Regions from separate parts of the Cytobacillus oceanisediminis genome, predicted to be linked through region 2. Evidence: riboswitches for the same ligand, from Rfam matches in the RefSeq annotation. Region 2 holds a riboswitch; each other region holds the start of a gene.
The links. Region 2 has a riboswitch for S-adenosylmethionine ahead of metK (methionine adenosyltransferase). Riboswitches for the same ligand answer to the same signal wherever they lie in the genome.
Positions count from the first base shown of each region.

Region 1 (7,336 bases), 2.4 Mb from region 2:
CATTGTTATCTACAATCAGCAAAGTATTGTAAATGCCTTCGGGTGTTTTCTTTGCAACAGATCCGCCAATCAGATGAACCCGGTTGTTCTGTGCGGCCTCTTTTAAAAAAACTAGTGCTGACCCGGCAGCCTGGTCTGCAATTTCACCCAATCTGGTCAAATCATAGCCTGTAGTCCAAAGTTCCGGCAGTACAATAACATCCGGAGTAGCATTAAGCGCCTTTTTAATCATGGTTTCGGCTGTTTTAAAATTCTCCTCAGGTTTCCCAAATGCAATATCCATTTGCAAACAGGCAATCTTTAATTTCATAAAACTCCCCCGCAATCATCTTATCCTTATGGTAAAATTAGTCCGATAGATGGAAATTTTCAAAATTTTACTTTACAACTTACCATTTACGTTATATCATTTGTGACTATATTTTCAATCTTTTTTTTAAGCAGGTGAACAATTTGGTAAATTATCCGCAATCAGATCTTTTAAAAAGTCTGCCTAAACAGTTTTTTGCATCTTTGACAGCCAAAGTGGGAAAAAAACTCGAACAAGGTTATGATGTCATCAATCTTGGACAGGGAAATCCTGATCTGCCTACCCCAGAGCATATTGTCAAGAGTCTTCAAAGTGCGGCCGTAAATCCGCAAAACCATAAATATTCTCCTTTCCAGGGCTTCCCGTTTTTAAAAAAGGCTGCTGCAGACTTTTATAAAAGGGAATTTGATGTTGAATTGGATCCCGGAACCGAAATAGCCATCCTTTTTGGTGGTAAATCCGGCCTGGTTGAAATCCCTCAATGCCTTTTAAACCCTGGGGACAGCATATTGGTTCCGGACCCGGGATATCCTGATTATTGGTCAGGTGTTGCACTTGCCAAAGCAAAAATGGTGACAATGCCTCTAAGAGAAGAAAATAATTTCTTGCCAGTTTACAGTGAATTGTCAGCAGACCAGCTAAATACAGCCAAACTGATGTTCCTTAATTACCCAAATAATCCGACTGGAGCAGTGGCAAACAAGGATTTTTTTCAGGAAACAGTTGATTTGAGCCGAAGTCATGGCATTTGCATCGTCCATGATTTTGCATATGGCGGTATTGGTTTTGACGGCAAAAAGCCTGAAAGTTTTCTTCAGGCAGAAGGGGCAAAAGAGGTCGGAATTGAAATTTATACTCTTTCAAAAACCTTTAATATGGCAGGCTGGAGAGTTGGATTTGCAGCTGGAAATGCAAGTGTCATCTCAGCACTGAATCTTATGCAGGATCATCTATACGTCAGCTTGTTTGGTGCTGTTCAGGAAGCTGCAGCAGCTGCTCTGTCAGGACCCCAGGATTGTGTTAATGAATTGAATTCCATATACCAATCCAGACGGAATACATTCATCTCTGGCCTGAGGGAAATTGGCTGGGATGTACAAGCTCCTAAAGGCTCCTTTTTTGCATGGCTCAAGGTCCCTGAACAATTTACATCGGAAGAGTTTGCTGACTATCTCTTGGACAAAGCGCATATTGCGGTTGCACCTGGCATCGGATTTGGTGATTTTGGAGAAGGGTATGTGAGAGCTGGTTTGCTGACATCTGAGGATAGACTTAAAGAAGCGGTGGCCCGAATACAAAAATTAGATTTATTTTAATTTTTTTCATAATTCAATTGACAAAAACACGAAGCACTGTCATAATTCTAATTAAATTTTAATTCTAAATTAACTGAATACTCATTTCGTTTTCTTATCAAGAGCAGGCGGAGGGACTAGCCCTATGAAGCCCGGCAACCGACTTATACCTGAGCACGGTGCTAAATCTTGCAGCTTATAGCTGAAAGATAAGAAGATGTTAGATTGCTATGCTAACCTCTTCTTATTTGAAGAGGTTTTTTATTGTTCTCATTCTTTGATTTTTGAAAGGAAGAATATACATGAGTGAAATTATTGCAACGTATCTGATTCATGATGAAAAACATAACCCGGAGAAAAAGGCCGGGGAGATCGCTTTAGGCTTAACGGTCGGGTCATGGACCCATTTGCCCGAACTTGAAAAACAGCAGCTGGAAAAGCATAAAGGCAGGGTCGTTTCTGTTGAAGACCTTATTAAAGATGAAGAAAGAAAGGAAACAGCCGCAGTCATTAAGATTGCCTATCCCACTGTTAATTTCAGTCCGGATTTACCGGCAATATTAACAACAGTCTTTGGAAAACTGTCATTGGACGGAAAGATTAAATTGTTAGATTTACAGTTTTCCAATGAACTTAAAAGCTTTTTCCCCGGGCCTCGATTCGGGATTGACGGACTGAGGGAAAAACTGAATGTATATGACAGACCCCTTCTGATGAGCATCTTCAAAGGGGTGCTCGGCAAAGACATGGATTTTTTAACTTCGCAGCTGAGGGAACAGGCCCTAGGGGGCATCGACCTTGTAAAAGATGATGAAATTCTATTTGAAAACCGCCTTACACCTTTTGAAGCCCGGATAACCGAAGGCAAAGAAGTGCTAAGGCAGGTTTATGAGGAAACAGGCCACCGTACCCTATATGCTGTAAATTTAACAGGCAGGTCTTTTGAATTAAAAGATAAGGCAAGGAAGGCATCCAGACTTGGTGCAGATCTTCTTCTGTTCAATGTATTCTCTTATGGGCTCGATGTTTTGCAGTCATTAAGAGAAGATGATGAGATTGGGCTGCCTATCATGGCACATCCTGCAGTTAGTGGAGCTCTTTCTGCTTCAAGTGTTTATGGGATTTCCTATCCTTTGCTTTTAGGCAAACTCCTCAGGTATGCAGGTGCAGACTTGTCTCTATTCCCTTCCCCTTATGGATCGGTTGCCCTTGAAAAAACTCAGGCATTATCAATTGGGGATGCTCTGACTAAGAATGATTTCTGCAAAAGAACCTTTCCGGTTCCATCAGCCGGCATCCATCCGGGTCTTGTGCCTCTGCTTTTCGAAGACTTCGGAATAGACAGTGTAATCAATGCCGGAGGCGGCGTACATGGGCATCCGGATGGGGCAAGAGGAGGCGGTTTGGCATTCCGCCAGGCAATTGATTTAATTTTAAAGGGGGCTTCTTTGACAGATGCTCCATCAAACTTCCCTGAATTAAAAAAAGCGATTGATCTGTGGGGGTACAAAGAGGTGGCTGTAAAGAATGGCTAAAATAGCGGTTTTTTGTGATTTTGATGGAACTATTACCGAAAATGATAACATCATTCATATCATGAAGCACTTTGCTCCTTCCCAATGGGAAGGGATAAAAAATCAAGTTCTGGGACAGGAAATTTCCATTCAAGAAGGAGTAGGAAAGATGTTTTCCCTTCTCCCAAGCAGTCTGAAAGATGATATCACCGATTTCATCTTGGAAAATGCGAGAGTAAGAGAGGGATTTCAGCCATTTATCGATTATCTGGCAAAAGAAAATATACCGCTTTATATAGTCAGCGGAGGAATAGATTTTTTTGTGGCTCCTGTACTGGATAAGTATGGACCCTTTGAAGAGGTGTTCTGCAATAGTTCTGATTTTAGCGGTGATACAATTAAAATCTTATGGCCCCATAGCTGCGATGAAAATTGCAATAATAATTGCGGCTGCTGCAAGCCTTCCATTATGAGGAAACTAGAAGGTGAGGACACCTTTAAAGTGGTGGTCGGAGATTCAGTAACTGATCTGGAGGCTGCAAAACAGGCAGACTTTGTCATAGCAAGAGACCTGCTCCTGGAGAAAAGCAAAGAGATGAACCTTAATCATTGTGCCTTTGAATCGTTCTATGATTGCATTGAGCTTTTAAAAAGATTAAATGAGGTGAGGGTATGAGCAGACTTGAGGAAAAATGGAATGAGCTTGCAGATATTAAGGATGAGCTCGCAGAAAGGGACTGGTTTATGGGAACGAGCGGAAATCTGGCCATTAAGGTCAGCGGACGTCCCCTTCAATTCCTCGTAACAGCAAGCGGAAAGGATAAAAGGAAACGCACTGATGAAGACTTTCTCCTTGTTGATGAATTCGGACACCCGGCAGGGGAAACACAACTAAAGCCATCCGCTGAAACACTTCTGCATACTGAGATATATAGAAGAACAAAAGCTGAATGCAGTCTTCATGTACATACAGTAGATAATAATGTCATCTCAGAAATTTATGGTGATCAGGAGGCAGTAACATTTAAAGGGCAAGAGCTGATTAAAGCATTTGATAAATGGGAGGAAGATGCTGTTCTTGAGATTCCGATTATTCCGAATCATGCACATATTCCCACGCTGGCTAAGTGTTTTTCTTCCCATATACATGAAGATGCAGGTGCTGTTTTAATAAGAAATCATGGAATTACGGTATGGGGCAAAACCTCCTTTGAGGCTAAAAAGATCCTTGAGGCTTCAGAGTTTCTGTTCCGCTATCAGCTAAGGCTTCTGGAATATAAGCGCAATCAGCTATTTAAAGTAGTCTAATATATTAGCTGCTGTTATTAAACAATGCGGGAGAAAGATTTTAATAGAAAGGAATGATTAGTTTGGCATATATCGTACTGAAAAATTCAAAAAAAGAAATCAGGAATCAGGAAGAGGTTGCAGCTTTTCTGGAAAAGCAGGAGGTTATCTATGAGCAATGGGCAATTGGCAAATTGCCTGAAATTCTGAAGGAAAAATATTTACTTTCCGATGATGAAAAACAAGAAATTCTGGCTGCATTTGCTGAAGAAATTAAGGATATTTCAGAAAGAAGAGGATATAAGGCACAGGATGTAATTTCCCTTTCAGAGAATACGCCAAATTTGGAGCAGCTTCTTCAGAATTTCCAGCAGGAACATCATCATACTGATGATGAGGTGAGATTTATTGTCAGCGGCCATGGAGTTTTTATTATACAAGGAAAAGATGGGGGATTCTTTGAAGTATTCCTGAATCCTGGCGATTTAATATCCGTACCTGAAAACATCCGTCATTATTTTACCCTCCAGGATGATCGAAAAGTAGTAGCCATCCGGATTTTTGTTACCACAGAAGGATGGGTGCCAATTTATGAAAAAAAGGAAGTCCATCAATAATTCGATGACCCATTGCCCCGGCATTGGGTTTTTATTTTCTCACTATAACGATTGGATATTTTTTACATGTTTTAGTCTTGCAAATTTTTTATCAAATCCCGTTGATGCCGCATGTTTAATTTAGCAGAATGTGTCGAAACCCCATGAGGGCGAATTGAAATTGATGTCGATAAAAATAAATTTGGAAAAAGATTGTCTAATATTGCGAATCTATTTACATTTATAGAAATTCTTGTAATAATGCTTCAAGTAGACACATTTATATCGGATAAAGGGATAGGAGTAGGAGGAAGAACGTTGCGCTATAAAAGAATACAGCTGCTGACTGAAATTCAGCAAAAAAGGGAAAAAATGATAGAAACGGCCAAGAAAAATGGAATGGCGAGCCAGGAAACTGTGCGCTGCAGCCAGGAACTTGATCAATTAATTTTTAAATATCAATGCGTCATTAAAAGAGAGAAGGAACAAAAGAAAAGAATGAGGATTTCCTTCCGGGAAATGATTCTCTCATGGAAGAAAGCAGTTGTATAACATTAAAAAGCCGAGCATATATATTGAGCTTATAATAAGGAAGCAAAAAAAGGATCCTTTATGGGTCCTTTTTTTGCAATTGGGAAGCCTGCTTCCTCTTTTCATGATATTGAGCTGCACATTTCTTATTAATTCCTTATTGCAGTACTATGCCTGTATCGAGAATCATATATCGTAATACAAAGCTTTTTTTTATATCTCTTAAAACGAACAATACTTATACAAGCTTTAAGTTAAGAGGAGGGAAAGTAAAAAATGCACATAGTTGTGTGTGTCAAGCAAGTCCCAGATACAAAAATTATTAAAATCAATCCCAAAACCAATACTCTTGACAGGCGCAGTGCTCCTGCCATTTTAAATCCCTATGACGCCCATGCAGTGCAGGAAGCTGTGAAAATAACAAAGTCCATAGGAAAAGGCACCATTTCGGTCTTATCCATGGGACCTCCACAGGCTGTTGCTGTGATTAAGAAAAGTATCGAAATTGGAGCAGACCGCGGTTTTTTAATCTCTGACCGTGCATTTGCCGGCGCAGATACATTGGCAACAAGCTATGCCCTGTCTAAGGCATTAGAACGTATTTCAAAAGATATGCCTGTGGATTTAATCATATGCGGAAAACATGCCATTGATGGAGATACCGGCCAGGTGGGACCAGGAATAGCAAGAAGGCTGGATATTCCGCCTGTTACAAATGTTATAGAGGTATCCGAACTTAATGAAAGTGAAAAAACGATCCTGATCAAAAGGAAAATTACGGACGGATATGAATTAATACAAGCTCAAGTCCCTTGCCTGCTGACCGTTGAAAAGGAGATTAATAGCATAGAATACTCCCCTATGCCTAACATGATAAAAGCTGCCAGGTATGAGCCGGTTATCTGGTCTGTAAATGATCTCGAGGAAGTGGATCGTACACAGCTCGGATTGAAAGGGTCTCCTACGATAGTGGGAAAAATGTTTACCCCTCCCAAGCCGGAAGGCGGAAAGAGGCTTGAAGGGAATGCGGACGAACAGGTTAAGCAGCTGATGGAGCTTCTTAATGATAAGAAAGAGCTGTTTGTAAGCCGATAACAGAAATAATTAGGGGGGATTTACATGATGGATGAGAACCGGGGAGTGTGGGTATTCATAGAACAAAATGATGGGAAAATCGAAGGGGTTTCCCTTGAATTGCTCGGTGCAGGCAGAAAGCTGGCAGATAAGCTGGATGTGCCTCTTTCCGGTGTGCTGCTTGGGTATGAAATAATGTCTTTAAGCCAGGAGGTAATCGCTTATGGAGCTGATCAGGTATATGTAATAGATCATGAAGTAATGAAAGATTACCGCACAGAATCATATATGAAGGCAGTTATAAATCTTGCAGAAAAATATAAACCTGAAATATTTCTCTATGGGGCCACTTCCAATGGTAAAGATTTGGCCAGTGCTGTTGCTACAGATCTTAGCACTGGATTGACTGCGGATACAACCATGCTGGATGTCGAAGTGGATAAGAGGCTTCTTGAAGCAAGCCGCCCGGCGTTTGGGGGAAATATAATGGCAACCATCCTTTGTAAAAAGCACCGGCCGCAGATGGCTACTGTCCGTCCTAAGGTTATGAAAGCCCTGGAGCCAGATCATGATAGGCAGGGAGAGGTTATAGAAGAAGCGATTACCCTAAGCGAAGATGACATGCGCACTAAGGTGATTAAAATTGTGAAAGATGTCACAAAAAAAGTGAATTTAGCAGATGCTCATGTTGTCGTTGCAGGCGGAAAAGGGATGGGTGATTTTCAAAAT
Region 1 covers NZ_CP065511.1:1,822,868-1,830,203, forward strand. Annotated here, with positions in the region: gene IRB79_RS09375 (carbon-nitrogen family hydrolase) at 1-310, opposite strand, end outside; gene IRB79_RS09380 (pyridoxal phosphate-dependent aminotransferase) at 454-1,626, shown strand; SAM riboswitch class I at 1,718-1,821, shown strand; gene IRB79_RS09385 (2,3-diketo-5-methylthiopentyl-1-phosphate enolase) at 1,908-3,140, shown strand; gene IRB79_RS09390 (2-hydroxy-3-keto-5-methylthiopentenyl-1-phosphate phosphatase) at 3,133-3,795, shown strand; gene IRB79_RS09395 (methylthioribulose 1-phosphate dehydratase) at 3,792-4,427, shown strand; gene IRB79_RS09400 (1,2-dihydroxy-3-keto-5-methylthiopentene dioxygenase) at 4,481-5,023, shown strand; gene IRB79_RS09405 (aspartyl-phosphate phosphatase Spo0E family protein) at 5,321-5,554, shown strand; gene IRB79_RS09410 (electron transfer flavoprotein subunit beta/FixA family protein) at 5,810-6,628, shown strand; gene IRB79_RS09415 (electron transfer flavoprotein subunit alpha/FixB family protein) at 6,653-7,336, shown strand, end outside.
Region 1: it holds a riboswitch for S-adenosylmethionine, as region 2 does, so the genes downstream of both, IRB79_RS09385 (2,3-diketo-5-methylthiopentyl-1-phosphate enolase) here and metK (methionine adenosyltransferase) in region 2, are expected to answer to the same signal.

Region 2 (7,336 bases):
GCAATGCTTGGGTCAACGATATTATCGATGGCCTGAAGCTGGTATGCCGCACGTGTATTTTCAGTTAAAGTGCTGTCATCGTAATCAGCAACCCGAGTTTCGCTGTTTACCACCACATTTTCCAATACAGCCCCAAAGCGGATAGCATCAAAAATTTGCGGTTCTTTCTCACGGGATAAGTTAATGCATTTCGCATAGCAGCCGCCTTCAATATTGAATACACCATTTGCAGACCAGCCATGCTCGTCATCACCAATCAGCTTGCGGTTAGGGTCTGCAGATAAGGTTGTTTTCCCTGTTCCGGATAAGCCGAAGAATAAAGCGACATCTCCTTCGCGGCCAACGTTCGCGGAGCAGTGCATCGGAAGAATCCCGTTTTCTGGAAGCATGTAGTTCATAACAGAGAAAATGGACTTTTTCATTTCGCCTGCATATTCAGTACCGCCGATTAAAACAGTGCGGCGCTCGAATGAAATGATGATGAATGTTTCGGACTTTGTGCCGTCAACTGCAGGGTCTGCTTTGAAATTAGGTGCAGAAATGACTGTGAACTCTGATTGATGATCCAATAGCTCGTCTTCTGCCGGACGAATGAATAACTGATGTGCGAAAAGATTGTGCCAGGCATATTCATTAATTACCTGGATTGGCATGCGGTGCTTTTTATCGGCACCTGCGAAGCCTTTGAAAACAAATACTTCTTCTTTTTCTTTTAAGTAGTTGATTACTTTATTATAAAGATTAGAGAATGCTTCTTCAGAAATAGGCTGGTTTACGCTGCCCCAGTCCATTTTATCTTTATTTGATGCTTCTTCAACAATGTATTTATCTTTAGGAGAACGTCCTGTATACTTTCCTGTAGTAGCGCGTACGGCACCAGTAGAGGTAAGGGACCCTTCATTGCGGTTTAATACTTTTTCCACAAGCTGAGGAACAGATAATTGCACTTGAATGTTGCTGCCATTTAGTAATTCGCTCAATTCGTTTGATATGCTTACAGAGTTCATCTGATGAATACCTTCCTTTTTCCCGATTTTTTTATGAAAGTGATTACATCTCGAAATTAGTATAACACATTAAAATGATTAGTCTATACTATTACGAAACTTTTTTATTCATGATATAAAAATGTCATAATTGGACAAGTAATCCACTTAAATCACCTTATAACTTGTATATGTTAATATAGAAGAAAGTGTTAATTTTAACATGGGACTGATCTAAAATGAAGACAATTGCCCTCTATGATGGAACTTGTTCCTTATGCAAGGAAACAAAGAAGATTTTTAAAAAACTCGATTGGCTGAATAAAGTGGAATGGATTTCTCTGCAGGAGTATGAAAAAATCCCGAATTCTCTCTCATTTTCAAGACATGATTTGCGCAGAGAGCTTCATATTATTACTCCATCGGGTGGCGTGAAAAAGGGTTATTCTGCAGTAAGGAGGCTGCTGTTCCTCTTTCCTGCATCCTTTTTAATTAGCCTCCTTTTATATCTCCCATTGACGCCAATACTGGGCGATCCGATCTACAAATGGATTGCTAAAAACAGGCATAAATTTCTAAAGAAAAAATGTGATGACGGAAGCTGTTCGCTGTAAGTATGGAGCATAATTTTCAATGCTGAAATTTTACTCTGAAAAATAATGAAAACTTGTTGACATGATTCGCTAAAATACGGTATGATTCAACCTTGAACGGATACTCTCTTATCCCGAGCTGGTGGAGGGACAGGCCCTATGAAACCCAGCAACCTGCTAAAGGCAATTATCAGCAAAGGTGCTAACCTGACGCAAGGACGTAATTCCTTGAACGATAAGAGTGAAAGGCGCGAATCGATTTGCTTTCAACCTTTTCACTAATGAGAAGGTTTTTTATTTTGCAATGAAATGAACGGCTTTTGGAATGTACTATTTATGTGAGTTTTTAGCAGCTTGCAGAGATGCATAAGAAAAAATGGATGCCTGGCTTTCTGGCCAGCGCTGCCTATTTTTCTAATAAAAACTCCATGTTTATTTCATACTACTAAGGGAATGAGTTCCGTATCAAACAGAGATCCATGAAATGACAGGGAAAAGTATTTCCGCTTCCCCATTTCTTAATTCTCGCTCAATTTTCTATTTATAAGGAGGAAGCCAGATGTCAACAAAGCGTCGTTTGTTTACTTCTGAATCAGTTACTGAAGGTCATCCGGATAAAATCTGTGACCAAATTTCTGATGCAATCTTAGATGCGATTTTAGCTAAAGATGCGAATGCCCGTGTTGCTGCAGAGACTTCTGTAACAACTGGACTTGTATTAGTTGCAGGTGAAATCACAACATCTACATACGTAGATATTCCAAAAATCGTTCGTGAAACGGTAAAAGAAATCGGTTATACCCGTGCTAAATATGGTTTCGATTCCGAAACTTGTGCAGTATTAACTTCCATTGATGAGCAGTCTGCAGATATTGCAATGGGTGTTGACCAGGCCCTTGAAGCACGCGAAGGACAAATGAGCGATCAGGAAATCGAAGCAATTGGTGCAGGAGACCAGGGCTTAATGTTCGGTTTTGCCTGCAACGAAACGAAAGAGCTTATGCCTCTTCCGATTTCTTTAGCACATAAACTTTCCCGCCGCCTGACTGAAGTTCGTAAAGAAGAAATCCTTCCTTACCTTCGTCCAGACGGAAAAACTCAGGTAACGGTTGAGTATGATGAAAATGACAAGCCTGTCCGCATTGACACAATTGTTATTTCTACTCAGCATCACCCTGAGATCAGCCTGGAGCAAATCCAGCGCAACCTGAAGGAACATGTTATTAACCCGGTTGTTCCCAAAGAACTAATCGATGAGAATACTAAGTACTTCATCAACCCAACAGGACGTTTCGTTATCGGAGGACCTCAAGGGGATGCAGGCCTGACTGGACGCAAAATCATTGTTGATACTTACGGCGGATATGCCCGTCATGGCGGAGGCGCGTTCTCCGGTAAGGATCCTACAAAGGTTGACCGCTCTGCTGCTTATGCTGCTCGTTATGTAGCGAAGAACCTTGTAGCAGCCGGCTTAGCTGAAAAAGTTGAAGTTCAGCTTGCTTATGCGATCGGTGTGGCACAGCCTGTATCGATTTCTGTTGATACATTCGGAACAGGCAAAGTGGGCGAAGATGTACTAGTTGATCTAGTAAGAAAGCATTTTGATCTTCGTCCTGCAGGAATTATTAACATGCTTGGCCTTCGCCGCCCAATTTACAAGCAGACAGCTGCTTACGGACATTTCGGACGTACAGATGTTGATCTTCCTTGGGAGCGTACAGATAAGGCAGAAATTCTTCGTTCTGAAGCTGAATAGAAAAGCGGAAGCTCTTTGGCCATCCCCGATACTTTAAGGGGGAGACAATAATATAAAAAGCGGGAGTTGCATTAATCATGTAACTCCCGCTTTCTTTTTTGCGTCATTATACATATAGGATGTTTATTCACTTTTCGGTCTTTATGCTCTTTAGTCGTTTATAATTATATGTTATCGTTTAAACTTCGGATAATGGCTTAATTTTCCGCGCATATTTTTTTTATAATCCACGTGCTAATTATAAATGATTAGTGGTAGTATTATAGGGTATGTTTTCTAAGACAAAGAGCCGTTAAGGCTATATCTAAATATCGAGAAAAGAATGGAGTAGGTGACGTACATAATGTGTGGTTTTATTGGTTGTGTACATGAAAAAGCACAAAATTACCGTGACGCAGATAAAGAACAATTCCAAAATATGAATGATATCATCACCCATCGGGGTCCGGATGATTCAGGATACTATTTTGATGATCATATTCAATTCGGCTTCCGCCGGTTGAGCATTATCGATATTGAAAGCGGACACCAGCCGCTGACTTACGAGAATGAGCGTTATTGGATTATCTTTAATGGTGAAATCTATAACTATGTGGAACTTCGTGAAGAACTTCTCAAAGCAGGCTTAAGCTTTGAAACAAGCTCCGATACAGAAGTCATAATTGCCCTTTACAGCCATATGAAAGAAAAGGCTGTTGAAAAATTGCGCGGTATGTTTGCGTTTGTCATTTGGGATAAACAGGAGCAGTCCCTATATGGAGCCAGAGATCCGTTTGGGATTAAGCCTTTCTTTTATTACGATAAGGGGGACCGCACGTTCTTTGGATCAGAGAAGAAGAGCATTCTATTGGCGCTTCAGAATGATGTATTAAACTATGACTCCCTCCAGCATTATTTGACATATCAGTTTGTGCCTGAGCCAAACACCATGTCAGAGGGAATCCATAAGCTTGAGCCTGGTCATTATTTTACTAAAAAAATCGGAGCTCCGATGGATATTAAGCGTTATTGGAAAGCTGCTTTCCATCCAGTGCAGAAGTCAGAAGCCGATTTTACGAAAGAAATAAGAGATGTTTTATTCGACTCAGTCAAAATGCATATGCGTGCCGATGTTCCGGTAGGTTCATTCCTTTCAGGCGGAATCGATTCTTCCATCATTGCTTCCATTGCGAAAGAATTCCATCCTGCCATTAAAACATTCTCTGTTGGCTTCGAACGCAATGGCTTCAGCGAGGTGGATGTAGCGAAAGAAACAGCAGAAAAGCTGGGTGTCGAAAACATCAGCTACATCATTACTCCTGAGGAATACATGAATGAGATTCCGAGAATCATGTGGCATATGGACGATCCGCTTGCTGATCCAGCTTGTGTGCCCCTTTATTTTGTGGCAAGAGAAGCACGGAAGCATGTAACGGTTGTACTTTCAGGTGAGGGAGCCGATGAGCTATTTGGCGGCTATAATATTTACCGTGAACCACAATCCCTGGAAGTCTTCAATAAAATTCCTGCCATCGGCAAAAAGCTTCTTCGCATGATTGCAAATATGATGCCAGAGGGAATGAAGGGGAAAAGTTTTATCGAACGCGGTGTCACGCCAATGGAAGAGCGCTACATTGGAAACGCAAAAATGTTTACAGAGCAAGAGAAACGCGGCCTGCTTCATGTTTATAAAGACCGCTTAAATTATACGGATATCACTAAACCGCTATATGAAGAAAGCCACGGATATGATCCGGTTGACCGCATGCAGTATATCGACATTCATACTTGGATGCGCGGAGACATTCTATTGAAAGCGGACAAAATGACGATGGCTCATTCTCTCGAGCTTCGTGTTCCGTTCCTTGATAAAGAAGTGTTTGAAGTGGCTTCCAAAATTCCGACCAGCCTGAAAACGGCAAATGGCACTACGAAGTATATTCTTCGCAAAGCTGCTGAAGGAGTCGTTCCAGACCATGTGCTGAACCGTAAGAAGCTTGGATTCCCTGTGCCAATCCGCCACTGGCTGAAAGACGAGATGAATGAGTGGGCTAAAAATATTATCCGTGAAAGCAATGTGGATCACTTAATCAATAAAGATTATGTGTTAGGGCTTCTTGAAGACCATTGCCAGGATAAAGCAGATAACAGCCGCAAAATCTGGACAGTTCTTATGTTCATGGTTTGGCATCAGGTATATGTGGAGAAAAAGTATTCTTTTGAGAAAGAGTATTTGTTAAATAAAGACTTGCAGCCACTTAAAGGCTAAAATAAAAACGTCCATCAGGAGAAAACTGAACTGTACCCCCATTTACGGACAGTTTTAAAAAAGCGCCTATGCGGCTAGTAAGTGACCTCGGTATTGTACCGGGGTCATTTTATTTAAGCCCCATTGATAACGGTGATGATTATAATCTTCGATTACTCGCTCTACTTCCTTCGTTACCTCCTTTAAATTATCCAGTGATTTATACTCTGCCAGATCTTTAAAATGTCCAAAGAAGCTCTCCATTGGTGCGTTATCCCAACAGTTTCCCTTTCGGGACATTGATTGAGTTAAGCCAAGCTCTTTCACTTTGCTTTGGAATAGAGGATGAGTGTAGTGCATACCTTGGTCAGAATGTAATATGGCTTCAGGGTGAAAATAATTGCCAACAGCTGCCTCCAACTTTTTCAACGTCTTATAGACGATGTCCATATCTAATGACGTGGACAGGTGGTACGCAATAATTTCCCTTGTAGCTCCGTCCTTTACGCAGGATAAATATGCTCTTTGACCCTTCCATAATAGAGATATGTAATGTCAGTAAGCAGGACTTTCCCTGGTTCCTCCTGATTGAATTCTCGGTTAAGCAGGTTCGGGCAGGTTCGATGTTCCTGGGTTGCCTTGGCCATCTTTCGATAAGGGTTGGCTTTCCTTACTTTTGTTTCAAGATTATATTTTGCCATCAAACGCCTAATCTTTTTGTGGTTCATTACAGCTGAATAATTATTCTCCAGGATCATTTTAATCTGGAGGGCACCTACTTTTTCTTTTTTGCTTATAAATATTTCTTGAATCAACTCTATGTCCAGTTCATCCTGCTCATCACGTTGTGCCCGTAAATGTGCAGCCTTCAACCAATCATAGTAGCCACTTCTGCTAACACCTGCCAGCTCACACAAGTAGGCAACAGCTTTCTTTAACTGATGTATTCTGATGGTTTTCTCGATTAGAGAAAACTTTACAGCTGTCGTTAGAATCGTTTCTTCTTCAACGCCTGCCTTTCTAGTTCTTCCAGCTTTTTTAAGAAATCATTCTCTGCCTCAAGGAATTTAATCCTTGCCTCAGCCTTCCTTAGTTTCTCCTCAATGGAAAGTTGCTTTGAAGAAGGACGTCCAGTACTCCCTTTACCACGACGTTCCGTAAGGAGACCTTTCTCTCCATACCTTTCAAATGTTTCTCTCCAGCGCAGGCAACGTTTGGCTGTTCTTTGCCAATCATCTCAAGATCAAAGCCTTGTTCAATAAAGATTTGCGATGGTGGTTTTCCATTTTGTAATCCTTAACTGCTTTTAGCTTAAATCCCGGACTATAGGAGATTGACCTTTCAGAAGCGTTCAAAACATTGGGATTCTTCTCAAGCTCTTTAATTTGGAATTCATTATAAATATTCTTACTCATGATAATCCTCCGCCTATATTCATTAAATCTATTGAAACACAAAAAACCCCAGATAGGGGCACTTTTTTATCAGTGTCCGCTATCCGGGGTACAGTTCAAACCTGGTGGACGTTTTTAATTAATTATAAGAATGTATAAATTTCTTAAGTTAGATAATTGTCTAGCTCCAGCGCCTACCCCCTCGAGGTCACAAGCTTGTCTTGTTTCGGCTCCTAGGGACTCGGGGTCATAAGCCGATTCCTTTCAGAAGGAAAAACGCCTTCTTACAGGAACCGTCTTATGCCTGTCGTCCCTGGGCAGTCGCCTCCACATTTCGAGCAATCCTCCCAAAAAGGCAAAGGACGCCTTTCCGGAAGGCT
Region 2 covers NZ_CP065511.1:4,726,361-4,733,696, reverse strand. Annotated here, with positions in the region: gene pckA (phosphoenolpyruvate carboxykinase (ATP)) at 1-1,007, opposite strand, end outside; gene IRB79_RS23680 (thiol-disulfide oxidoreductase DCC family protein) at 1,226-1,600, shown strand; SAM riboswitch class I at 1,706-1,821, shown strand; gene metK (methionine adenosyltransferase) at 2,139-3,335, shown strand; gene asnB (asparagine synthase (glutamine-hydrolyzing)) at 3,679-5,583, shown strand; partial or broken gene IRB79_RS23665 (IS3 family transposase) at 5,650-6,977, opposite strand.

Region 3 (7,336 bases), 2.4 Mb from region 2:
GAGGAGACCTCCACAAATGGCCTTATTTCCATGATGAATGGAGGCGGGAAAGGGGTTTTCCTGCAGACCATCTTCCAGATTCTTAAGCCAGGAACGTCTTGGGGAAAGCAGAACAACCGCTATTATCAGCAATTCTTTTTTAATAATAAAGAGCAATTCATTCCTTATACCTTTCATGTTCTCATTCAATGGGAGCTCGACGGGGCTGACCGCAGGCATTTGGTGACGGGCGGAATGTTTTCAGCAGAACAGCGGATTTCCATGAACGAAGAAGGCGGAGAAAGCAAAACGCTTGAACAGGAAGCGAAAATTGTCCCGAATATCACGTTTTATACCAGGGAGTTTGAACGGAAAGAAGAAGCATCACTTGATCATATTCCACTTTATGAAGATGGTGAACTGGCTGAAACAGAAGGCCTGAAGGATTATTTAAAATGGAATGGATATGATGTCTACCGGGATACAAAGAAGCACTACCGCATTCTTGATACATACGGCATTAACCGCAAAGACTGGGATATTATGAAAGACATTAACAAGGATGAAGGCGGTGTTGGAAAATTCTTTGAAGGCGCTGAAGATGATCACTCCCTGTTCCAAAAGCGTATTATTCCTACAGTCAGTCAGGTCCTGCACAGGACGGAGCATCAGAAGAACGATCTGGTGGAGATTTTTAAGAGTCAGGCAAGTATTGCAAAGGACCTGCCTGTTTTGCTAAAAAGAGAGCAGGCTCATAAAGAGTTCCTGGAAGATATTCTTCCATTTGAAGAGAGTCTGGCAAAGGGCATCGAGCATAAAGAAATTGTTGAGGACAGCATTAAGGTCGGGAGACAGCTGCTTGGTGCTTTGGAGCATTTGAAGAAAACGGAAGAAGAAACACTCATTGAGCTGGAAAAGGAAATCGAAAAATTATTAGGCAGGCAAGTGGAACTGCGCTTTCAGAAAGATAACCTTGAGTACGCAAAAGCTCACCGGGAAGTGCTGGATTGGGAGAAGAAACTAGGGGAAGAACAGAAGAAGCATACGATCCTGCAGGAAACGGTGAAAGAAAAGCAGGAGCGAAAAGATGAGCTGGCTGTTCAGCTTTTATTGAAAGAATGGCATGAAGGGGAACAGAGCATCCGCGCTCTTTCCCAGCAGATTGTGAAGCTTGAGCAAAACAGCGGCTTAGAGCAAGTGAATCAAAGAATGGATGAAATCAAAAAAGAAGCGGCGCACCAGTGGGAAAAATCCACCGCGGCTATTAGGGAAGCCGTTCAGCATTATTCCGGATATCAGAAGTTTTTAAAGAAAAAAGCAAACGACCTGTCTAAGCAGGATAAACAAAAGACCCAGGAGATTGCCCAGCTCCGTACGGAAATTGATTTTCTTTATACTCAAATTCATGAATTTGAATCAAAAGAAGAACATCTTATCAAAGAATTCGGTGATCGCTTAACCTACGATATACAGGGCTTTATCGAAAATCTTAACAAACAGATTGAAACCAAAAAAGCTGCTCTCGAGGATTTGCAGGCAAAAGAGAAACAATCCAATGATAAGCAAAATCAGCTTGCATCTTCACATGGCACGCTCGCTCAATCCATTCAGTATTCTGAAGAAAAGTGTGAAGAGTTAAAGATGAAAAGCGAAGAGCAGCAGCGAAAAGAAGTGAAGCTGTACGATAAGCTGCAAGGTGTGCTGGATGATGTCACAGCGCAGTTTTCGAACGCTCTTTTATCCAAATATGCCCTGCAGGTGGATGGGCTGCTCGTTCAAAATCGTGAGCAAGGGGAAGACATTAAAAAAGCGCTCTGGGAAACGCAGCTGGACTATGCCTTGAATGATGAGCATTTCTGGATTGCGAATAATGATGTGAAGGAACTGAAGGAATGGATTGATGAGAAAACAGGCATAGATGTGTTTTACGGCTCACAATTTCTCCAATCCTTAAAACCGGATGAAATCGTGAGCCACATGCTTTCTCATCCGCTCTTGCCATACGGCTTAGTTGTCAGCAGGCCGCAATGGGAAAAAATGAATAAGCAGGTCCTTGCCGGAAGAATGTTTAAGAGCCCGGTTCCGATTTTTATGCGGGAAGAAATGACGGGCGAAAATCAGCAGAATTCCTTTGTGATGATCACCGGTACGGAGAAGGAACTGCTAACAGATAAAAATCAGTTCACGAACTGGAAAATTAAGATTGCGAAACAAATAGAAGAAAAGAAAGATACACTTCTAGAAATTGAAAAAACGGAGAGCTCTCTCCGCCGTATTTTAAAAGAAATCGACCGTTTCCTTTCCCATGACCTTGCCGGTGATATCGAAAGAGCACTGCTTCAGGAAAAGGAAGCCCTGCTTTCCAAGAAAACGGAATTGCAGGCCATCATCGTGCAGGAGGAAAAAGAAAAAGAACGGCAGCTGGGACTTAGAGAACAGCTGGAAAAGACGAAGGTAAAGATTGAGAAGCTATTAAAAGATGTGGAAACATTAGAGAACTTTAACCATGAAAAGTCGCTGCACCAGGAAAATAAACGGGTAAAGCAGGAAAAAGAGAAACAAAAGGAAGCTTTCGAAAGTGTACAGAAAGAGCTTGGAAACGAGCATCAGACCATCGTTGGCCTGCAGGAAAAGTGGAGCCAAACCTATTTGGAATGGAAGCTATCAGCCGAGCAAAATATTAAGGAGATCAGCTTCTTTATAGAAGGTGCGGTTTTTCCAGCCGCTGAGAAAGCAGAAGCTTCTGAAGAGGTTCCGCGATTATCACCGCATATGTTAGAAGAAATTAATGGAAGCATTGAGGAGCTCAAACAGCTGCAAAAATCAAAAGAAGAACAAGCCAGTGAATTGCTGGCGATTCAGGCGACAAGAGAATCGGAGCAAAAGCAGCAAAAGAAGCTGGAGAAAAAACTTCTTGCTCTTAATGAAGAGTGGAAAGATGCGTCTGTACCGGATGAACCAATGAGTATTTTGGAAAATATGGTACAGACAGCTGCAAAGGAAGCAAAGGCAGCAGAGAAAGAAGAGCGTGAGCAGGGAACAGCTGTAACTGTAGCCGATACATCCTTAAAGCATGCGAAGGCGCAGCGTGATAAAACTGCTAAAAAAGTGGCCAAGCATGATAAACAGCCTGAAGAATGGGCAGAGCTTGATCTGGAAGTGAAGACGGTTGAGATCGCTGACCAGACCAAACAGACGAATGCAGAAATAAAGAAAACGGAAGAGCGCAAAAAAGAGACCGAACAAAACATTGCTGAGTTTGAAAACAATCAATTGCATCTATCCGTAATCCTTAAAGAGGAAGCAGCAGCTTTTGCGGATGAAGATATTGAAAAAATAAAGAGTCAAGGAAAGCAAAGCATCATTTCCTGGAGTGAAAAACATCAGGGTATTCAGGATGAAGGCCAGGAGAAGCACGCAAAAATTGAACAATCCCTGCGCAATTTAAAGCTTAATATTGAAGGCAAGGATTGGGAAATCCGCTTTAAGAATGAAGTCTTAACTACGCTTGATCATATGGATACCAGGCATTATGCGCATATTCAAAGTGTAGTCCAAAACATGAAGCGCTTTTCACAGAGCGGCTTAGAGCAGCTGGAACGCGATAAAGAACGGGCAGAAAAAGCGCAGAACTTCTGGGCCAGCCGAGCGAGCATGAAGGTGATGAGCATTTCAGAAGCGATTCGCTCGATGATTGCGAAAATGAAGCTGAAGAATGAACGGGGTTCTTTCCCGCTTGTCCAGCTCAAAGAAGACATCCTGCCTAAAAAAGCGGAAGATGTTGAACCTTTACTGAAACAGCATTTTGTTTCAGCCATTAACAAAATTACAAAGCGATTCGAGATGATTGATGACAATAATCTGGAGCTTGATCAGGAAATTAAACAGCTTATCAGTGATGAGCAGATTTTATTTGTCTCTCTCAGAAATCGTTACCCGGAACTGTTGGTTTATAACATGCGTACTGATAATGCCTTCATGTACGGAAAACCGCAGCGTGAGCATTATTCAACCTGGCAGACGATCAACCAGGGTTCAAAGACTAAATCTGATGGCAGCGGCGGTCAAAAGCTATCTGCCCGCATGGTCATGATGATGATGCTTCTTTCTGTTAAGAGTGAAACCGATCAAAGCTGGGTTCCGTTAGTCTGTGATAATCCGTTTGGACAAGCGGCTTCTGCCCATGTGCTTGACCCGATTTTCGCTGTAGCCGATAAGCTGAAGTTCCAATTCATCGTCGTCACTCCGCCTGAATTGGTGAAAACAGAGATCAGCCAGAGGTTCGATGCGTACTATAAATTGGATTTCATCCGGGAAAAAGGGAAAGAGATTGTGTCGGATACGATTGTACCTGCGTTTCGAATTTATCAGGGAGAGGAAGCTGTTCATTAGATTAAAAGAATTAAAGTATTGCCATTTAACAAAAACTATGCAATACTTGGTTGAAAATATATATTTTATACAAATTCTTATCCAGAGAGGTGGAGGGACTGGCCCTGCGAAGCCTCAGCAACCCCTGATTATGTCAGGAAGGTGCTAATTCCAACAGAGTTGACACTCTGGGAGATAAGAGGTCGTTTTTGATAGCAAAGGCCTCTTAAAATAAGAGGCCTTTTTTTGATGCTCCTTTATGATTTGAGCTTGGGTTAGATTAGAACGAAGAAAGAGGAGGAATGGCAAAATGGAAAACGGCGTTATACAGGTACCGGAAGCATATTCGAGGATATTACAGGAATCTGATTTGCTCGGCTTCGGGCAGTCATGTGATAGAAAAACAGGATTTTTACTGAAGGGGCTGGCTGCTTCAAAACCAGGAGGCAGTTTTTTGGAGCTGGGAACAGGTACGGGAGCGTCTGCTTCATGGATCATTGATGGGATGGATGAAGGCAGTAAGCTTACGACCGTTGACATAGATTCGACAGTGCAATCGATCGCGAGAAAGTACCTCGCGAATGACAGCAGAATCACATTTTGCTGTGAGGACGGAGCAGCTTTTATACAAAACCTGTCGGAGGGGTTCGATTTTATTTTTGCAGATACGTGGCCGGGGAAATTCGAGCTTCTGGACAAAACCTTGGATCATTTGAATATCGGCGGTTTTTATGTGATTCATGATGTGTTTCCGCAGCAGAAATTGCCAGAAGAATTTAGGATCAAAGCCACTAAACTTCTAAAAACTCTGCGGGACAGACCTGACCTTGACATAACAGAATTGGATTGGTCTACCGGGCTGATACTTGCAGTTAAAACAGCGGTTTGATAGATGAAATTATTCATTGAAACTAAGGGGGATCGTTCCATGAATAGTATTAAAAATCAGGTTGAACATCTACTTCATGAGGATGAAAACATTATTGAATGTTTAACCTGTTCATTAGTTGCCCATTACTGTTTAGCACCGCATGCAGGCTTCTTTGCGGCAACGAACAAAAGACTGCTATTCTATGGAATCCCGGTATCAGATACAAACAAGGAATTAGTTGAAGAATTTGCGTATAGCAATATTACTTCCATTGAAGAAAAAAGGGGAATCACCGGGAAGCATATTCATATGTACTATAATCAAGACTTTTATAAATTCCAGCAAATCCAGGGGATGAATATGTTTGATTTTTTGGTGGCTGTTAAGGAAAAGATGTGCATGTTTACCACTTCAGCAAAAGAGCGTTATCCTGTAAGATAAGTGCTCTTTTGAATGATTGAATATATGGCTTCCTTATTTGCTTAGATAACTTTTCCATGCATTGGCGATTAAATGGACTCCTCTCTGAATGTCGATCATGGAAGGGGCGCCATATCCAAGCATCACTTGATTGTTTGGCTTGTGAAGATGATACATAGGTGAAACAGCATCGATTTCAACTCCCGCCGACTTTGCCAGTTCAATTGCTTTAGATTCATTCAATCCTTTGGGTAATGTCACGATGATATGCAAGCCCGCTGTATCTCCAATTATGTCAAAGAGTTCTCTTAAATGTTTTGACAGGCTTTCTATTAAACAGCTCCGCTTGGCTCGATATAACGTTCTCATTTTTGCTATATGAGATGTATAAAGTCCTTCTTCCATAAATTTTGCAGCAGCTCGCTGATCGATTCTTGAAACAGTCGACTTTTGATAAGCATTAAATTTTTCAAAGTCTTGCTGCAGTGCTGCTGGCAGAATCAGATAGCTAATCCGAAGTGATGGCAGCAATGTTTTTGAAAAGGTGCCGAAGTACAGAACCCTCCCGGTTGAATCCAGATGGGATAATGCTGGTATTGGTGCCCCTTTGTAGCGAAATTCAGAATCATAGTCATCCTCGATAATGTAAGCATCCTGTTTGATTGCCCAATTTAACAGTTCAACCCTTCTGGCAATAGACATAATTGTACCGGTAGGATATTGATGAGCAGGTGTGGTATATAATAATTTTACAGGCTCATCAGAATCAGGCATACAGCATCCTTCCTCATCCACAGAAATCGGATAACATGGTAGCTGTAATTGCTCAAAAATAGATTTAGCCCGAATAAAACCTGGGTCTTCTATTCCGATGGCTTCCCGTTTAAAAAACAAACATACATTTAGTAACTGCTGCTGAAATCCGTTGAAAATATACACTTGCTCCGGCTGGCAGGCCAGCCTTCTAGCTTGCTGTAAGTATAGTGCAATTTGGACACGCAAAGAATATTCGCCCTGCCATGGTGCATTGCTGGCATTAGATTCATTAAGCTCTTTTCTGTATAATCGGTTCCAATGTTTATAGGGGAAGGCGGAGGCATCGATCTGCCCATTTTTAAAATTAATGAGAAACTCATTCTGAACTTTTTTCTCCAAGTCCGTTGTATTAATCTGACTATAGTGCCATTCATCCTGAATTTCAGAAACAAAATAGCCTCTGCGTTCTGCTGAATAACAATACCCTTCACTCTGCAACTGTTCATAAGCCATCTGAACAGTTATGATGCTTACGTTTAATTGTTCAGCCAGCCGCCGCTTTGCAGGAAGTCTTGCATGAGCTGACAATTTATTATCTAAAATCGCCAGCCGAATTTGTTCATAAATTTCTTTGTACTTTATTCCATTTTCCGAAAGCAGAATTTGAAATTCCATCGAATCATTCCCTGGTATTATAATAAAATTCATTTTTGGTTATTTTTATCATACCAGAATTAGGTTTTAATTGATTCAAGGAGAGTGATAGCATGCAAAAATTAGAAAACAATGTTGTACAGTTAATTCCCATGGAACTTGAGCATGTTGAAGGAATTTATGAAGCAGCTCAGGATAAACGCATATGGGAGCATATGTCTGTTGATTTAACTGAGAAAAGCCGGGTCATTTATTATGTCAAAGATGCCATAAAAAAACGGGAGC
Region 3 covers NZ_CP065511.1:2,297,070-2,304,405, forward strand. Annotated here, with positions in the region: gene IRB79_RS11735 (coiled-coil domain-containing protein) at 1-4,371, shown strand, start outside; SAM riboswitch class I at 4,446-4,552, shown strand; gene IRB79_RS11740 (O-methyltransferase) at 4,661-5,239, shown strand; gene IRB79_RS11745 (PH domain-containing protein) at 5,279-5,662, shown strand; gene IRB79_RS11750 (MocR-like pyridoxine biosynthesis transcription factor PdxR) at 5,696-7,072, opposite strand; gene IRB79_RS11755 (GNAT family N-acetyltransferase) at 7,165-7,336, shown strand, end outside.
Region 3: it holds a riboswitch for S-adenosylmethionine, as region 2 does, so the genes downstream of both, IRB79_RS11740 (O-methyltransferase) here and metK (methionine adenosyltransferase) in region 2, are expected to answer to the same signal.

Region 4 (7,336 bases), 320 kb from region 2:
AAGGTTTCTACCATTAGAATAGCTTTTCAAAAGAAGATGTACAAGTTTTTTCAGTGTTATTCCTTACGTTCTTTCACATAATAAGAAAAAGAACTGATTATGGAGGAATGCATCATGGCAAGAAGAAAAAGACGCCCGCTTGTGCCTGAATCAAGAGCGGCCTTAGACCAGCTGAAAAATCAGGTAATGGCAAACCAGGGATACCGTGTTGACAGTGAAAATCCTGATGGCGTGAAATATGAAATTGCTGATGGCGTGAAATATGAAATTGCTGAGGAGGCAGGTGTGCCTTTGAAGCCGGGCTATAACGGCCGTCTTACATCAAAACAGGCAGGAACAGTGGGCGGGAAGATTGGCGGCAGTATGGTAAAGGAACTTATTCGGATGGCACAGGAACGAATGAAGCAACAGTAGGTAATTGTGAACTTTGGGAAAAGAATTATTAAATTGAGGAAACGAGCACTAAATTTGAGGAAAAGATTCAGCAAATTAGGGAAGGAAACCTCCAATTTGAGGAAAAAACTCACTAAAATAAGGAAAAGCTATCCCGCAAAAGGATAGCTTTTGTTCTTATTCAGCAGCTTTCCGCTCTAGAAATTCCTGTTTAATGGATTTAAGCAGCTCCTGATCCGTTACCAGCTGGAAGGCAGTAAGTGCGAGACCCTTTGCTCCAGTTATCAGTGCTTCGTCTCCTTTTACAGATGCTGCAGCCTCCCGAAACGGAACTGTATGGGCAACAAGATCATCAGCACCAATTTTAATATAAGGATGAATGGTTGGTACCACTTGGCTGATGTTGCCTGCATCAGTTGAGCCGATTCCATCTCTGTCCCCTGCCACGACAGTTTCTCCCAAGTCCTCAATCACTTCTTTAAACACTTGGTCATATGTCTTGTTTAACAGCAGGTTGTCAACTTCATTTTGAAAAGCAATGACATTCAGCTTTGCTCCTGTTGCCAATGCGGCGCCTTCAGCGACAGCTTTAACCTTCCGTGTTACCTCATTTAAATTGGTTCTGGTTGAAGCACGGATGAAGAATCTGGCTTTTGCATACTCAGGGATAATATTAGGAGCATCCCCGCCATGAGTAATAATTCCATGGATTCGCACATCATCCTTTAACTGCTGGCGTAAAGCATTTATTCCGTTAAACAGCTGAATAACTGCATCAAGGGCATTGATTCCTTCCTCCGGTGAAGCTGCCGCATGGGCAGGCTTGCCGATAAACTCGAAGTCAAGCGGATCTACTGCCAGTGATGAACTGGTCAGGCGGGTATGGTTTGACGGATGAACCATAAGGGCGGCATCAACGCCTTCAAGCAAGCCATACTTCACAAAGCTTCCTTTTGCACTTCCATTTGGCCCGCCTTCTTCTGCCGGGGTTCCAAATACTACTGCTTCTCCACCGGTCTCGTCAATGACCTTGCTCAATGCAATGGCTGCTGCCACACTTGTCGTTCCTATGATATTGTGACCGCATCCATGGCCCAACCCGGGAAGGGCATCATATTCTGCAAGGAATGCAATGGACGGCCCCGGCTTATCAGATTTTTTCCGGGCCAGGAAAGCTGTTTCATGCCCCGCCACTGCTCGCTCTACTTCAAACCCTTCCTTCTCAAGGATGCCTGAAAGTAAGCCCGAGGCAAAAAACTCCTCATTTCCTATTTCCGGGTTTGCATGGATCTGGTGGCTTGTGGAAAGGTAAAGTTCTTTTTTATCATCAACATTCTCCTTGATTGCTTCTTTCAGTTCGGATAGTGCTTTTACAGGTGCAGTCATCATTGTTCCTCCTTTATAAATTAATTACCAGCCAATATCACTTAAAGGAATGAAAGTCGGAATCATGCTTCCGTCATATTCTTTCGTGATGAAATCAGCTACATCATCTTCCTGGTAAAGTTCAGCAATTCTCTTAAGCGTTTTGTTATCCTTGTCTTCTGTTCTGACAGCAATGATATTTACATACGGAGTAGCGGTTTCGCTTTCAATAAAAACTGAATCCTTAGTTGGGTTAAAGCCTGCATCTACAGCAATTCCGTTATTGATTACAGAAGCAGAGACATCCGGAAGTGCACGCGGTGTCTGCGCTGATACCATTTCTACAAATTCAAGGTTCTTCGGATTTTCAACGATTTTATTCAAGTCCAGGTTTCCGTCATAGTCCTCGGACAATTTGATCAGCCCGGCTTCCTCCAGTAAAAGAAGGGCTCTTCCGCCATTTGAAGCATCATTTGGAATGGCAATTTTGCCGCCTTCCGGAATGTCTTCTACAGATTTTACTTTTTCAGAATAAAGACCCATTGGTGCTAATACAGTTGTCGCTATTGGGGTAAGATCCATATTATGCTCTTTAATAAAAGTGTCAAAATAAGCGACTGTTTGGAATGCATTCACATCAAGATCGCCTTCTGCAAGGGCAACGTTTGGCTGCACATAGTCAGAGAATGTCACAACTTCAATTTCAATGCCTTCCTTTTCAGCCTTTTCTGCAATAAAGTCCCAGATGCGTGTATCAGAACCGCTGACACCTAATTTAATTTTCTTTGTTTCTTCTCCGCCAGTCGTGCTTGAGCATGCTGCAGTGAACACAGCCAATGCTAAAATAATAAATGTTAAAAATAGTTTTTTCATGATGTATTTCCTCCTCATTTATCTTCTTCTGATTTTTTTGGATAAAATATTCCCGAATGACTGCAGGCCCTGAACCATGACAACTAAGATCGCAACGGTAATCAGCATGACTGTTGTATCGAATCGCTGGTAGCCGTAGGTAATGGCGAGGTCACCAAGCCCGCCGCCTCCGACTGCCCCGGCCATGGCTGATGCTCCGACCAATCCGATTGTCGCAATTGTAAAGCCTAATACCAGCGAACTGAGTGCTTCCGGAATCAAGAATTTAATAATTATCTGGCCCGGTGTTGCACCCATTGCTTCTGCAGCTTCTATGACTCCCGGATCTACCTCAAGCAATGAGTTTTCTATTAATCTTGCAATATAGGGCCCGGCATAAAATACCAGCGGCACTACGGCTGCAGCCGTACCAATCGATGTTCCGACAATAAGCCTGGTAATTGGGATAATGGCTACCATTAAAATGATGAAGGGAACAGATCTGAAAATATTAATAATGCTGTTTATGATGTTAAAAACAACGAGGTTTTCCAGCAGATGCCCTTTCCTTGTCACGACAAGCAATATGCCAAGCGGCAGTCCGATAACAGCTGAAAACAGCAATGAGAATGCCACCATTTGGACCGTTTCGATTAAGGCTTCTATGATTTTTTCCTGATTAACTAGCACGTGATGTCACTTCCTTTATTGAAACTTTTTCCTGGCTGATGTACTGAATAGCACGTCTGATTTCACTGTCCGGACCCTGGAATTCAACAATCAGGTTGCCAAAAGGTGTTCCCTGAAGTTCAGTAATATTTCCAAACAGGACGTTGAAGTCGATATTAAACTTTTTGGCAACCTGCGAGAGCAGCGGCTGTCCGGCAGAACTTCCAACAAAGTTGATTCTAAATACCTTTTGAAGCCCTTGCTGTCTTTCGATCACTTCTTTAATGGAGTCAGGTATTTGATCATTCATGACAGTGCTGACAAAGTTTTTCGCTGTTTGTGTATTTGGTGAGGAAAAGACATTAAAGACGGTTCCTTCTTCGATAATTTTTCCTGCCTCTATGACAGCGACACGATCACAGATCTCTCTGATTACAGACATTTCATGTGTAATGATCAGAATAGTAATGTTGTATTCTTTATTTATTTTTTTCAGCAGTTGCAGGATAGAGCTGGTTGTCTGCGGATCCAGAGCTGAAGTCGCTTCATCACATAATAGAATGGAAGGCTGGGTCGCCAGCGCCCTGGCAATTCCGATCCGCTGCTTTTGACCGCCTGACAGCTGATCGGGATAGCTGTTCGCCTTGTCTGCAAGCCCCACGAATTCTAATAGTTCTTGGACACGCTTTTTTATTTCATCCTTAGGGACCTTAGCCAGTGTGAGCGGCATCGCCACATTGGCAAACACTGTTTTCGAGTTTAAAAGGTTAAAATGCTGAAAGACCATCCCGATGTTTCTTTTCACTTCGCGAATTTCTCTTACAGATAAAGCCGTCAGATCATGTCCGCTGACAATGACCTTTCCTGAAGTCGGCTTCTCCAGCCAATTGACACAACGGATCAAAGAACTCTTTCCCGCACCGCTGAAGCCGATCACACCGAAAATCTCACCCTTATTAATCTTTAAGTCTATTCCATTTAAAGCAGCTACCTGCTGTCCTCCGCTTTCATAGACTTTCTTTAAATTCTGAAACTCTATCATTCAGCATCTCTCCTTTTCTAAAGTTATATCTTATTATTCCTATGCAAAAACTAAGAATTATATCCTGAAATTTACCCCTTCCATCAGAAGAGGTTTTTTGAAGTCCTCTCCTTATCTTTCAGGCTTTCGCCTGCTGGATTTGGCACAGTGCAGTCTGCCTGCTGCCGAAGCTTCATTGGGCCAGGTCCCTCTGCTTCTCTCGATAAGAATTATTCATATGTTTATGAATAGAATCCCGCTGTATTTTCCGGGTAAAACAAAAACCCTCTTCTAAAGAAAGAAGAGGGCAGCATTTATCAATGGTCCTCTCCTTATCTTTCAAGCAATGCTTGCTGGATTTGGCACGGTACACGCTGTCCGCTGCCGAGGTGTCATAGGGCCAGTCCCTCAACCTCTCTTGATAAGAAGATTTTTATTATTCGGTTGTTAATATGCTTATTACTTTACCACCATAAAGAAAAGGATGTCAATCATTATTTTTCAAATATTTTCACTTGGCCCATTTTCATAAATTTCTGTTACTTTAATAGAGCTATCTTTACGGTGAATAATCATCACACCTGCCAGAGCGATCATACCACCCGCAATGGATAACATAGCCGGCACCTCTCCCAGCCAAATCCACGCAATAACAAACGCTATTGCTGGTGTCAGGTAAAGAGAGCTTGTCGCTTCAGAAGCCCCTCCTACGGACGCAAGAAAAGCGAGGGCAATATATGGAATTACCGTTGGAAAAATCCCCAAATAGAGGACACTTAAAGTGGATTCGGCCGACGCATGAAAAATCTCATTACCAAGCCCAGGAAGATAAATCAGCATAAAACTAGTCCCTGCCCATACCGTATATGATGTAAATGACAAAAATCCGTATTTATTTAAATATTTAGTCTGAAACACGAAATAGATGCTTTCTGAAATGGAAGCAAGCAGGACGAATAAAATACCGGTTTGAATTTCAAGCCCGCCTCCTATACCAAGCGAAATAAGTGCGGCACCCGCAAAACTGACTGCGGAACCAGTCCACCTTACCCTTCCAAACCTTTCCCTTAAAAATAGAGCAGCCAAAGCAGCCGAAAAGATCGGAGTCATTGATACAATCAAGCTTGCCGGCCCGGCGCTTACTGTTTTTTCCCCAATGTTGAGTGCTGTATGATAAACCGTAAAACCAAGGAATCCAAGTATAAAAATAGCAGGAAGATCTTTTATATCCGGAAGACGCATCCTTGTCAGCAGTGCTAAGACACCAAGTGCAGCGGAACCTACTAAAAGTCTAAAAAGGGCAAGGTGCTCAGGGGAGTACGATTCAAGTCCAGCCCGAATTCCCGGGAATGCGGATGCCCAGAGAATGATGATAGAACTATGTGCCCCGATAATCATTAGTTTTTTATGAGCCAATTTCATCCCCCTTATCAACATTTCCAGCCATTATCTGTGCTGCTTTTCATGATAGTCAATAACTGATACAATGTCCTCAACCAATTAGGAAAGAATTTTACCAGCCAATTTTCATGAAGGCGGTTATATAGATGGATACAACACAATTGCCAAAATATCAGCAAGTTATTGAGACTATTAAAGAAAAGATTTCCAAAGGTGAATGGCCAATCGGAAGTAAAATTCCAAGCCAGCGGAAACTGGCTGAGGAGTTTGGAGTAAACCGAAGCACAATTATCACTGCTCTGGAAGAACTTGCTGCAGATGGACTAATAGAAGGGAAAACGGGGGTTGGCACTAAGGTTATTAATAATACATGGACTCTGCTCGCTTCAAGGCAGTCTGCCAACTGGAGTGAATATATCGATACAGGGATACACAGAGCCAGCGAAAAGATCGTTCAGGAAATTAATGACTTAGAAATGGATCCCACTTTTATACAGCTCAGCAAAGGAGAGCTTTCCCCTGAAATTTTCCCTGTGCAAACGATGAAGAAAGTTCTAAAGGAAGCTGCTGATGAATTGTGTGAACTCGGTTATGAGGAACCAAAGGGGTATTTGCCATTAAGACAGGCAGTCAGTGAGTATTTGGCAGCATACGGAATCTTCGCATCTCCTTCCTCCATACTTATTGTTTCTGGAGGGCTGCAAGCGCTGCAGCTTGTTTCACTCGGACTTGTGCAAAGAGGGGCACCCGTATTTCTGGAAAAGCCCTCTTACTTATATTCTTTACAGCTTTTCCGATCATCAGGCATGAATTTAAAAGGATTGCCAATGGATAAGGAGGGAATTATCACGAAAAGCATCTCTTTGAAGAAATACGAAAAAGGGAAATCCATTTTATACACGATTCCTTCCTATCATAATCCTACTGGAATTTTAATGACAGAAAAAAGACGGAGAGAACTGCTTGATGTATGCAGAACAGAACAGCTGCCAATTGTGGAAGACGATATTTACCGTGAGCTATGGCTTGATGAAGTGCCCCCTCCACCATTAAAAGCAATGGACAAAAACGGCCAGGTCCTTTATATGGGAAGCTTGTCGAAAACATTGAGTCCCGGACTTCGAATAGGCTGGGTAGCAGCACCTGAACCTGTTATCGACCGGCTTGCCGATCTTAAAATGCAGACTGACTATGGTTCAAGTTCACTTTCACAAAGGGTAGCTGAAAAATGGCTGTCCACCGGCCTCTATCAAAAGCATATGGAAAATGTACGTGAGCAGTTGAGAATTCGTCGTAATACTGCCCTAAATGCATTAGATGCTCACTTGTCCGGGATAGCAGAATGGAATTCTCCGGAAGGAGGTTTTTTTATATGGCTGAAAGTACCGTCTAATATTTCAATTCGAATCCTCTATCGGCAGGCTATTTCAAGAAAGCTGCTGATTAATCCCGGCAGCATATACAGTGACGGGCCGAATCATTTTATACGAATTTCATATGCTTATGCCTCTCTGGGGGAACTGCAGGAAGGTATATTCATCCTTGGAGAGGAAATTAGAAAGCTCCAATGAGAATAGTACCTAACAAGGTATCCTTTTCACAGTTGTTGGCATAGAGTGAAATTTATCCTATATG
Region 4 covers NZ_CP065511.1:5,044,262-5,051,597, forward strand. Annotated here, with positions in the region: gene IRB79_RS25465 (alpha/beta-type small acid-soluble spore protein) at 115-414, shown strand; gene IRB79_RS25470 (M20 family metallopeptidase) at 571-1,779, opposite strand; gene IRB79_RS25475 (MetQ/NlpA family ABC transporter substrate-binding protein) at 1,804-2,631, opposite strand; gene IRB79_RS25480 (methionine ABC transporter permease) at 2,650-3,249, opposite strand; gene IRB79_RS25485 (methionine ABC transporter ATP-binding protein) at 3,290-4,321, opposite strand; SAM riboswitch class I at 4,430-4,530, opposite strand; SAM riboswitch class I at 4,630-4,728, opposite strand; gene IRB79_RS25490 (DMT family transporter) at 4,802-5,716, opposite strand; gene IRB79_RS25495 (MocR-like pyridoxine biosynthesis transcription factor PdxR) at 5,848-7,272, shown strand.
Region 4: it holds a riboswitch for S-adenosylmethionine, as region 2 does, so the genes downstream of both, IRB79_RS25485 (methionine ABC transporter ATP-binding protein) here and metK (methionine adenosyltransferase) in region 2, are expected to answer to the same signal.